DNA from 2 places in the Clostridium neonatale genome. Region 1 is predicted to be linked to the other one. Evidence: a T-box and tRNA genes for the amino acid it is inferred to sense, from the RefSeq annotation. Region 1 holds a T-box; the other holds one or more tRNA genes.
The links. A T-box is a leader RNA that pairs with one kind of tRNA and senses whether it is charged. The one in region 1 lies ahead of CNEONATNEC86_RS00775 (glycine--tRNA ligase), so its partner is inferred to be a tRNA-Gly.

Region 1 (5,432 bases):
AAACGAATAAGTTATATCATTTTCTCTATTAACAACTAAAACATCATCATCATTTTGATATAAGAAAATATTCTTTTTCGAATCTATATATTCTTGCATATCTTTATGCATATCTAAGTGATTTGGTGCTAGGTTAGTACAAATAGCTACATTTATTTTTTCATGCATTGTCATAAGCTGAAAACTTGATAATTCCAAAACTACTTTGTCATCATCTTTTATATTTTCTATTTGTGCAAATAAAGGAGTTCCTATATTGCCTCCAACCCAAGTTTTATATCCCTCTTCTTCTAATAACTTAGACACTATAGTTGTAGTTGTAGTCTTTCCATCGCTACCAGTTATGGCATATATTTTTCCTTTAGTATATTTAACAAATTCCTCCATCTCAGATGTTACATATGCACCTTCGTTTTTAGCTCTCACCAAAGCTTCACTGTCTATTCTCATTGATGGCGTTTTAAATATCACATCAAATCCTGTTAAATTATCTAAATAGTGTTCTCCAAGCTCTAAAGTTACTCCTTTTTTACTAAACTCATCTGCTACGTTTCCAAGATCTTCTTTATTCTTTTTATCAAAAGCGGTTACTTTTGCCCCTAGATCTAATAAAAAGTTTATCAAAGGGATGTTGCTGACACCAATACCAACCACCCCTACATTTTTACCACATATAAAATCTTTAAACTCTTTGAAATCCCTTTTCATTTTTTGCCTCCAAAATTTATATTAATATATAACGTTAAATTTAATTATATCACTCTAATCATCAGCATACCATATTAATACATCTTTATAAATTATGAACTATAATTTATTTTGTAATCGCTATATTATAAATAAAAAGTTGTTTTAGAATACTATTTTCATTCTAAAACAACTTTTTAATCATTAAAATTCTAAACTTTTTTGAATATAATTTTCTAATTCGCTTATTTTTATTCTTTCTTGAGTCATAGTATCTCTATCTCTAATAGTAACTGATTCATCTTCTAATGTATCAAAATCAATTGTTACGCAGTATGGAGTACCTACTTCATCTTGTCTTCTATATCTCTTCCCTATACTTCCTGTTTCATCAAAGTCAACACTAAACTTCTTACTTAATTCAGTATATATATCTAACGCCCTATCAGAAAGCTTTTTAGATAAAGGCAATATAGCAGCTTTAAACGGTGCTAAAGCTGGATGTAAATGCATTACCGTTCTAACATCTCCACCTTCTAATTCTTCTTCATCATACGCTTCTACTAAAAATGCTAAAGCAACTCTATCGGCACCTAATGATGGCTCGATAACATATGGAATATATCTTTCATTTGTAACTTGATCCAAGTAAGTTAAATCTTGACCAGAATGTTCTTGATGCTTATTTAAATCATAATCAGTTCTATCAGCTATACCCCAAAGTTCTCCCCAGCCAAATGGGAATAAATATTCTATATCAGATGTTGCATTTGAATAGAATGATAACTCTTCTTCTCCGTGATCTCTCATTCTTAAGCTTTTAGGATTAATGTTTAAATTAAGTAGGAAATTCCAACAATAATCTTTCCAGTATTTATGCCACTCTAAATCTGTTCCTGGCTTACAGAAAAATTCCAATTCCATTTGTTCAAATTCTCTTATTCTAAAAATAAAATTACCAGGAGTGATTTCATTTCTAAAAGATTTACCTATCTGAGCTATACCAAATGGCACTTTTTTTCTTGAAGTTCTTTGAACAGCTTTAAAGTTAACAAAAATACCTTGTGCTGTTTCCGGTCTTAAGAATATTTCTGCTTTCGCATCCTCAGTAACTCCTTGGAAAGTCTTAAACATAAGATTAAACTTTCTTATATCTGTATAGTTCATCTTTCCACATTTAGGACACACTATATTATTCTTTTCAATATATTCTTTCAATTGTTCATTAGACCATCCATCAGCACTAGCTACTTCAGCTCCATTTTCCGTCATATGATCTTCAACTAATTTATCTGCTCTAAATCTAGCTTTACATTCTTTACAGTCCATCAATGGATCTGAAAATCCTCCAACGTGACCTGATGCAACCCAAACTTCTCTATTCATTAATATAGCAGAATCTAAGCCTACATTATAAGGACTCTCTTGAACAAATTTTTTCCACCAAGCTTTTTTTACATTATTTTTAAACTCTACTCCTAATGGACCGTAATCCCAAGAATTTGCCAATCCACCATATATATCAGATCCTGGAAATACGAATCCTCTGTTCTTACAAAGCGCTACGATTTTATCCATTGTCTTTTCTACTGCCATTATTATCCCTCCAAATATTTTATTATAAAATAAAAAAGCTCTAACCATAAAGGGACGAAATTATTATTCCGCGGTTCCACCCTTCTTGGCTAAAGCCCAACTTTCAAAACATTACACTCAAAAGCTCCATTCATTTTAAATTATTAATGATTTTCACCTACCATCATCTCTCTTTAAATGAATTTAAAATTACTCTTCTTTCTCAACATGTATATTAAATTTTATAAATTAATTTTATCAAAATACCCATATATGTCAAGTTCAATTATCATTATATAATACATTCAATAATAGAGTAAAAAAATATAAAAAAAATGGCTCCGCGAAGAGGACTCGAACCTCCAACCTATCGGTTAACAGCCGAGTGCTCCACCATTGAGCTATCGCGGAACGTCATTACTTTTATTATTATAACAGATTTTTTAGATTATGCAACCCTTTTTTATTTAAATTTTTTATATAGCAAATTAAATTCAATATATCTTATTTATAAAATTAATAGTTAATGTTTGAACTATAAAAATAAGAAGCTATTATATAAAATAACTTCTTCACTCTTTCTTATGAAAACTTCTTTAATAAAAAAATGGCTCCGCGAAGAGGACTCGAACCTCCAACCTATCGGTTAACAGCCGAGTGCTCCACCATTGAGCTATCGCGGAACGTCATTACCTTTATTATTATAACAGGTTTTCTTAATTATGCAACCCTTTTATACTAAAATTAAATATTTAAAGTCTTTTTCTTTTAAATCATATATACCTTTCAAGTAACCTTATTATATATGATAAATTGCAGTATTAAGCTGACACTAATTAACTACAAAAAACAAGCAGCATGAACAAGTTCATGTTAAATTAATATTTGACTAGAAGATCACTTTAAAGAACGCGACTTATGATCTATAAACATATTACTATAAACTGATTACTACAGTTCATCGCAAAAAACAAATTAAAATGAAAATGATCTTATTATAGATTTTTTTCATAATAAATTTGATTTTCTTAATATAACGCGATCATATATTTATATATTAAATATATTGTAAATAATAAGCCAAGGAAATATCTTGGATTCACAGCCATACTAGAAGTATTTAACATAGAGTAAAATCAGTGCCACACTTAACTTGTTAATTCATCCCATTATAAAAAGAAGTTATCATAAAATATCCTCAAAAAATATCTTATGATAACTTCTTTATTTTTAAATAAAAAAATGGCTCCGCGAAGAGGACTCGAACCTCCAACCTATCGGTTAACAGCCGAGTGCTCCACCATTGAGCTATCGCGGAACGTCATTACTTTTATTATTATAACAGGTTTTCTTAATTATGCAACCCTTTTTATAATATTTTTCACAATTTATTTTATCAAAATATTATATTTCATCTTAAACAAATAAAAACCAGGCACAAATACATACTTTATGCCTAGCTTTCTATATAATCTATTACTTTTGTGGCTTCATTGTAGGGAATAAAATAACATCTCTAATTGATGCTGAATCTGTAAGGAACATTATTAATCTGTCTATTCCAATTCCTAATCCTCCAGTTGGTGGCATACCAGTTTCTAAGGCGCTCATGAATTGTTCATCTAACATGTACGCTTCATCATCACCAAGTTCTCTTTCTTTAGCTTGTTGTTCAAATCTTTCTCTTTGAACAATTGGATCATTCAATTCTGAATAAGCATTACAAAGCTCTCTACCAAATACAAAACCTTCAAATCTTTCTGTGAATGCTGGATTGCCTCTTTTTTTCTTAGTTAAAGGTGATATTTCTACTGGATAATCCATAACAAATGTAGGTTGAATCATATTAGCTTCACCAAACTCTTCATATAAAGCATTTAATACTTCACCCTTTGTTACCTTATCTAAAGGCTTAGAGAATTCTAGATTTTTTTCTTTAGCTATAGATTGTGCTTCTTCATCTGATTTTATTTCATTGAAATCCACACCCGCATGTTCTTTAACTACGTCTACCATTGTCACTCTTCTCCAAGGCGGCATGAAGTCTATTTCAGTACCTTGATAATTAACTTTAGTAGTACCATTTACTTTTTCACATATATACGCAACCATATTCTCAGTAATTTCCATCATATCATTATAATCTGCATATGCTTCATATAACTCTATAGCAGTGAATTCCGGATTATGTCTGACCGACATTCCTTCATTTCTAAAGTTTCTTCCAATTTCATACACTTTTTCAAATCCAGCCACTATTAATCTCTTAAGGTATAGCTCTGTAGCAATTCTTAAATACATATCAATATCTAAAGTATTATGATGAGTTATAAATGGTTTAGCAGCAGCTCCACCAGCAATTGGTGCAAGTATAGGAGTTTCTACTTCTAAGAAACCTTTATTATCTAGGAATTCTCTCATTGCTGATATTATTTTACTTCTCTTAATAAAAGTATCTTTAACTTCTGAATTAGTTATTATATCAACTTCTCTTTGTCTATATCTTAAATCCGGATCTTTTAATCCATGCCATTTTTCTGGTAATGGTTTTAATGATTTACATATTAATTCAAAAGAACTTACCTTTACAGATACTTCTCCAGTCTTAGTTGTGAATACTTCACCTGTAGCTGAAACCCAATCACCTAAATCTAAGCTTTTATATTGTTTTAGGTTTTCTTCTCCAACCATATCAATCTTTATAAATAATTGCATTTTTCCATCTTTATCATATATATCTGAGAATACAACCTTACCTTGACCTCTCTTAGACATAATTCTTCCTGCAACTGTTACTTCTTTGCCTTCTAATGATTCATAGTTAGCTTTAACTTCTTCTGATGTATGAGTACGTTCTACTTTGTAAACATCAAACGGATCTTTACCTTCTCTTTGTAATTCTGCTAGCTTCTCTCTTCTTAGGGCTTCTTGCTCACTAAATTGAGCTTCCAGCTCTTGTATACTCATTTCTTCTGTTGACATCATTGTCCCTCCATTTTTAACTTCTACTTATTTCTAATATTTCAAATTTATTCACTCCATCCGGAATTACTACTTCAACAATTTCTCCAACTTTTTTTCCTATTAAAGCCTTTCCAACAGGAGATTCATTTGATATCTTAAAATTCATAGGATCTGCTTCAGCTGAACCTACAATTGTATATTCTACA
Region 2 (5,432 bases), 320 kb from region 1:
AAGTTGCGTGAGTGACTCAATGGTAGAGTGCCACCTTGCCAAGGTGGAAGTTGCGGGTTCGAGTCCCGTCTCGCGCTCCACTAATTAAAAATTATGTACAATAATATGCGGGTATCGTATATCGGTAATACTCCAGCCTTCCAAGCTGGCAAGGTGGGTTCGATTCCCACTACCCGCTCCAAAAAACAACTGAAATCAGTTGTTTTTATTTTTATATAAAAACAGAAGAAAATATTAAGATATGCACCTATAGCTCAGTTGGATAGAGCGTTGGACTTCGAATCCAAGCGTCGCAAGTTCGAATCTTGTTAGGTGTACCAAAACGTAGAAATACCGAGGCTTTACAAAAAGTAGAGTCTCGGTATTTTTTTATACTACAGCCAATAGACTTTGTTAAGGTATAAAGAACTTAGTTTAAAAGAATCCAATAGTAGCAGGAACAAGTAACTATAGAGCTATCTAAAAATTAACAAATTAAATATTATATCTAAATCATTTATCAAGAAAAATTACATTGATTTATGGTTTAGATTTTTTGTATTTAACTATATGTAGTATAGGTGGGGGAAGATGTATTTTTTTAGGGGAGGATATCATAGAACATAAGGCGTGAAAGAAATTATATAAAATGCTGAAATGGAGTTTTTATATATAGAATTTATAAATATCTTATTTAGACAATTTAAAGATAGTGTCTAAATATAGGCTGTAGAAAAATATTGTAAATTGCTTTTATTTATTTAGATTCTTATAATGAAATTAAGTTAGACATATGTATAATAATTTACAATAGAAATGGAGAAAACATATGAGAATTGCAATAGTTACAGGAGCATCTTCAGGCTTAGGGCTAGAATTTATTAAAACACTTATCAATAAATATAAAGATTTACAGGAAATATGGGTTATTGCAAGACGAAAAGAAATATTAGTACAAATTGCAGATAAATATAAGGATGTAAATATAAGACCAGTGTCAATAGATTTAGGAAAAGATAAATCCTATACTGAATTGGAGCAGATTTTACAAAAAGAAAAGCCAGAGATACAGATATTGATTAATAACGCAGGGTATGAAAGAATAGGATATTTCAAGGATATGGATATGTCAGATATTATTTCAATTATCAATGTTAATATAAAAGGAATAACAGCAATAAACAGACTTTGTCTACCTTATATGAAAAAAGGAAGCTTTGGAATTATTACTGGTTCAATTTCTTGTTTTTCGCCAATACCAAATCAGGCCGTATATAGTGCAAGTAAAGAATATACTTATTATCTTGGAAAGGCTCTAAGAGAAGAACTGCAAAAAGAAGGTATTAATATATTGACTCTATGTCCAGGCAATATGGATACTGAAATGAATCCAAGGGGGAGTATAAAACATAGCCCCCAAATAAATATGCTTCCATTTTTGGATATGAAGGTAGTTACAGAAAGAGCATTGGAAAAAGCGGAGAAGGGAAAGGCTGTTTATACACCAGGAGGTTTTTATAAATTTTATAGAATATGTAGCAAGATAATACCTTCTGCATTTATGGTAAAGATAACAAAGAAATTTTTTTAGAAAGGTTAAGATATAGCAGTTATGAAATATGATTTAACTAAGAAGACAAATCGTTTTGCAGAGAGAACATTGAAGGATTTTTCGGAGACATTATTTTCTCTAGTAGAGAAGAAAAAATTTGAAGATATTACTGTAAATGAATTATGTAATGCATGTAATTATCCAAGAGCCACATTTTATAACTACTTTCAAGATATATATGATTTGCTTGATTACTGCTGGGAGAATATGAGCAAGGAAATTAAAATTCAGGATTATAAGAGTATTACACCAGAGGAGCGTACACAAGTATTATTTGAGAGATTATATACCTTTTTTGAAAAGAAAAAAGATACTGTAGATCGTATCATGTCTAATAATGAAATAGATGGAGCAATGGCAGAATCTTTAAAACGCTTTATGCTTTTAAAAATAAAAGAAATAGTATCTTCTTGTGAGAATATTAATAACCAGAGCGTTCCATTTGAATTGATAGTTATGCATTATAGCAATACCTTGCAAATGATTTTAGAATTTTGTTTTTTAAGGAAAGATTTAATTTCCAAAGAAGAAGCGCAAATAAGTATTGACTACCTATTAGTATCATTAGAAAAGAAAGGAAAGTTGTTATGATTTTATATTTTTCCGCAACAGGAAATTCTAAATATGTCGCAGAGAGAATTGCAAAAGTAACAAATGAGGAGTGTGTGTCTATCTTAGATGTGATAAAGGATGATAAATATTATTTATCAATAAAGGCAAATGAAACTGTGGGGATTGTTTCGCCAACATATGCTTGGGGGTGTCCTTCTGTAATTATTGATTTTTTAAAGAATGTTTCTCTTACAGAAAATAAGAAATGCTATATGTACTATATAGCAACTTATGGAACAACACCAGGCAATAATGGTTACTTTGCTAATAAAAATCTATTTAAAAGTATAGGAAGAGAATTTGATGCTTATTTTAGTGTGAAAATGCCAGATACATGGACTCCTATATTTAATTTATCTAATAAAGAAAAAGTATCAGAAATAAATAGAAAGGCTGAGCCACAGATAGATGAAATAATTGCAAATATACAAAATAAATCTTCTGGTGATTTTATGAAAAATAAGATTCCAAGATTTACAGCACCTTTCTATAAGCCATACTATGACAATATGAGAAAAACTAAAAATTTCACTGTAGAAGATAGCTGTATTGGATGTAGATTGTGCGAAAAAAAATGTCCTGTCAATGCTATTGAAATTAAAGATGGAAAACCGGTTTGGGTGAAGGATAAATGCGTAATGTGCCTTGGCTGTCTGCATCGCTGTCCTAAGTTTGCAATTCAGTATGGAAAAAATACGAAAAAGCATGGACAATATAAGAATCCCAATACAAAAGTGTAAGAAAAATATCATAATAATTTTATATTTTTAGAAACTGTAGATTTTAAATGTGTATCATATAAGATGACAAATCAATATTGTACGTTTGATAAATAATTAGTAGTATTTTTTAACTAGTTTAAGGAAGTGATACCATATCAAGAGCACCAAAACCAATTGTTCTGCAATCATCAAAGATGAACAAATTTAAATAAAAAAGGATTAATCTATAAGACTTAAGATTGTATTATTTGTAATAATATCTGGAGTCTTATTTTATTATAAAACAAATCATCGAACTAAAGTTTCATAACTTTTAAAATATGAAGTTTTAGAAAAAATTAAATCAATTTATTAATTTAAATAGAAATAGCATATTTAAGTGGGAGTAAAAGTGCATATAAAATAAAAAAATAAAAAAATATGAAAAAAGCTTTGACAAAAAAGAATAAATAAGATACAATAACATTCGTTGTGAGGAACAAATCTTACAAATAAAAAAAATATTAAATATGCGTTTTTAGCTCAGCTGGATAGAGCAACGCCCTTCTAAGGCGTGGGTCAGGGGTTCGAATCCCTTAAAACGCACCATTGATGGTGAACGTAGTTCAGTTGGTAGAGCGCCAGTTTGTGGCACTGGTTGTCGTGGGTTCGAGTCCCATCGTTCACCCCATAAAATTGGGATGTCGCCAAGCGGTAAGGCAATGGACTTTGACTCCATTATGCGTAGGTTCGAATCCTGCCATCCCAGCCATTATTTTAATAAATAAACAACACTTGTAAAGTTTAATGATTTCAAGTGCGAGGAAACAAATGATTTATGAAATGAGCAGTATGTTTATACGCGAATGAATAAATTATGCAGTTGACGAAGTAATTGAGAGCAGTAAACGAACAAAATTTGGTTCACTAGCTCAGTCGGTAGAGCACATGACTTTTAATCATGGTGTCCCGGGTTCGATTCCCGGGTGAGCCACCAAATAATGCGTGAGTGACTCAATGGTAGAGTGCCACCTTGCCAAGGTGGAAGTTGCGGGTTCGAGTCCCGTCTCGCGCTCCATTAAAAATTACATACAATAAATATGCGGGTATCGTATATCGGTAATACTCCAGCCTTCCAAGCTGGCAAGGTGGGTTCGATTCCCACTACCCGCTCCAAAGAACAGTTCTTTCTTGAACTGTTCTTTTTTTATATTCAAATATATTATATGCTTATTTTTGAATTTAATAGAAAATCGGATTAGTAAAATATCTATATAGCATATTTTACTAAAATAAACTAGCAGAATTTATGTATTTTATTAGAGTAAAAATTGAATAATAGTTATAGATTATTTTATTAAGAAACTGAGGAGGAAGTTAGTATGTTTAAAAAATTTAGATTTATAGTTATGGTTTTATTATTAATTCTTTCTCCTAATGTTTTATTTGCACCAAACTTTAAATTATATAGAAACACTGTAGCATACGCAGATGAACAAAATAAATCAAATGAAGTTAGATTAGAAGATGATTTTTATGAAGCTATAAATAAAGAATGGATTTCTAAGAATAAACTTGGAGATGGGTGTGTCAGCTACGGTACATTTCAGGAGGTCTCAAACAAAGTTACATGTGATGTAAAAGAAATTATTAGAGATATAAAAGAAAATATAGATAAGTATGATCCAAATAGTGATGAGATAAGAATAATAACATTATATGATAACTATTTTAATATGAATATGAGAAATGATTTGGGAATAAAACCTATAGAAAAATATATTAATAGAATCGATAATATAAAAACGGAAAATGATTTAAGAAAAATCATTAGAGATAAAGATTTTTCATACTTTCAATTTCTAGTTAATTTAGGCGTTGGAACAGACTGTAAAGATAGTAATAAAAATATACTATATATAGGAAATAGTAAAATAGGTCTAGGAAATTCGCATTATTATAAAAGCGATGATATTAAATATAGCTATATAGATTATATAACTAAGTTAAATGTTTTATCTGGATTAGATAAAATGACTGCATTTAATAATGCAAAAATATTTTATGAAATTGAAAAAAAGATAGCTAATGAAATTCCTACTAAGGAAGAAGAAGCCTTAGAAGAAGATAGAATTGAAAAAAGTTATAATGTATATACATTAAAGCAATTAAATGAGGAGTATCCTAATCTGGAATTTAATAAATTACTTAAAGAATATAAAGTAAATAAAGCAAAGAAAATTATAGTGGAGAATCCTAAAAATTTAAAATCAGTAAACAATCTGGTTAAAGAAGAAAGTCTAGATAATATGAAAATATACTTTAGAACAAGTATATTGTTAAGAACTGATAATTCATTAACAGAAGATTTCAGAAAAGCAAGCTCAGACTTAAAGAGAACCTTGTATGGAGTTGGAGTCGTAGATTTAAATGAAAATAATGCAGTTAGATTTACTATGTGTCAATTAGAAGATGTAGTAAGTAGATTATACATTGATAAGAAATTTGATTATGAATGTAAAAAAGAT

Region 2: it has a tRNA-Gly gene. The T-box ahead of CNEONATNEC86_RS00775 (glycine--tRNA ligase) is inferred to sense a tRNA for this amino acid. The anticodon was not compared.

What each region holds. Positions count from the first base shown of each region.
Region 1 covers NZ_UICR01000001.1:160,481-165,912, reverse strand. The annotation lists gene murD (UDP-N-acetylmuramoyl-L-alanine--D-glutamate ligase) at 1-708, opposite strand, end outside; gene CNEONATNEC86_RS00775 (glycine--tRNA ligase) at 892-2,283, opposite strand; T-box leader at 2,331-2,498, opposite strand; tRNA gene CNEONATNEC86_RS00770 (tRNA-Asn) at 2,599-2,673, opposite strand; tRNA gene CNEONATNEC86_RS00765 (tRNA-Asn) at 2,871-2,945, opposite strand; tRNA gene CNEONATNEC86_RS00760 (tRNA-Asn) at 3,506-3,580, opposite strand; gene lysS (lysine--tRNA ligase) at 3,739-5,244, opposite strand; gene greA (transcription elongation factor GreA) at 5,261-5,432, opposite strand, start outside.
Region 2 covers NZ_UICR01000001.1:479,568-484,999, forward strand. The annotation lists tRNA gene CNEONATNEC86_RS02295 (tRNA-Leu) at 1-1, shown strand, start outside; tRNA gene CNEONATNEC86_RS02300 (tRNA-Gly) at 6-80, shown strand; tRNA gene CNEONATNEC86_RS02305 (tRNA-Gly) at 108-181, shown strand; tRNA gene CNEONATNEC86_RS02310 (tRNA-Arg) at 244-320, shown strand; gene CNEONATNEC86_RS02315 (SDR family NAD(P)-dependent oxidoreductase) at 809-1,570, shown strand; gene CNEONATNEC86_RS02320 (TetR/AcrR family transcriptional regulator) at 1,592-2,182, shown strand; gene CNEONATNEC86_RS02325 (EFR1 family ferrodoxin) at 2,179-2,943, shown strand; tRNA gene CNEONATNEC86_RS02330 (tRNA-Arg) at 3,437-3,513, shown strand; tRNA gene CNEONATNEC86_RS02335 (tRNA-His) at 3,520-3,595, shown strand; tRNA gene CNEONATNEC86_RS02340 (tRNA-Gln) at 3,602-3,676, shown strand; tRNA gene CNEONATNEC86_RS02345 (tRNA-Lys) at 3,826-3,901, shown strand; tRNA gene CNEONATNEC86_RS02350 (tRNA-Gly) at 3,908-3,982, shown strand; tRNA gene CNEONATNEC86_RS02355 (tRNA-Gly) at 4,007-4,080, shown strand; gene CNEONATNEC86_RS02360 (M13-type metalloendopeptidase) at 4,287-5,432, shown strand, end outside.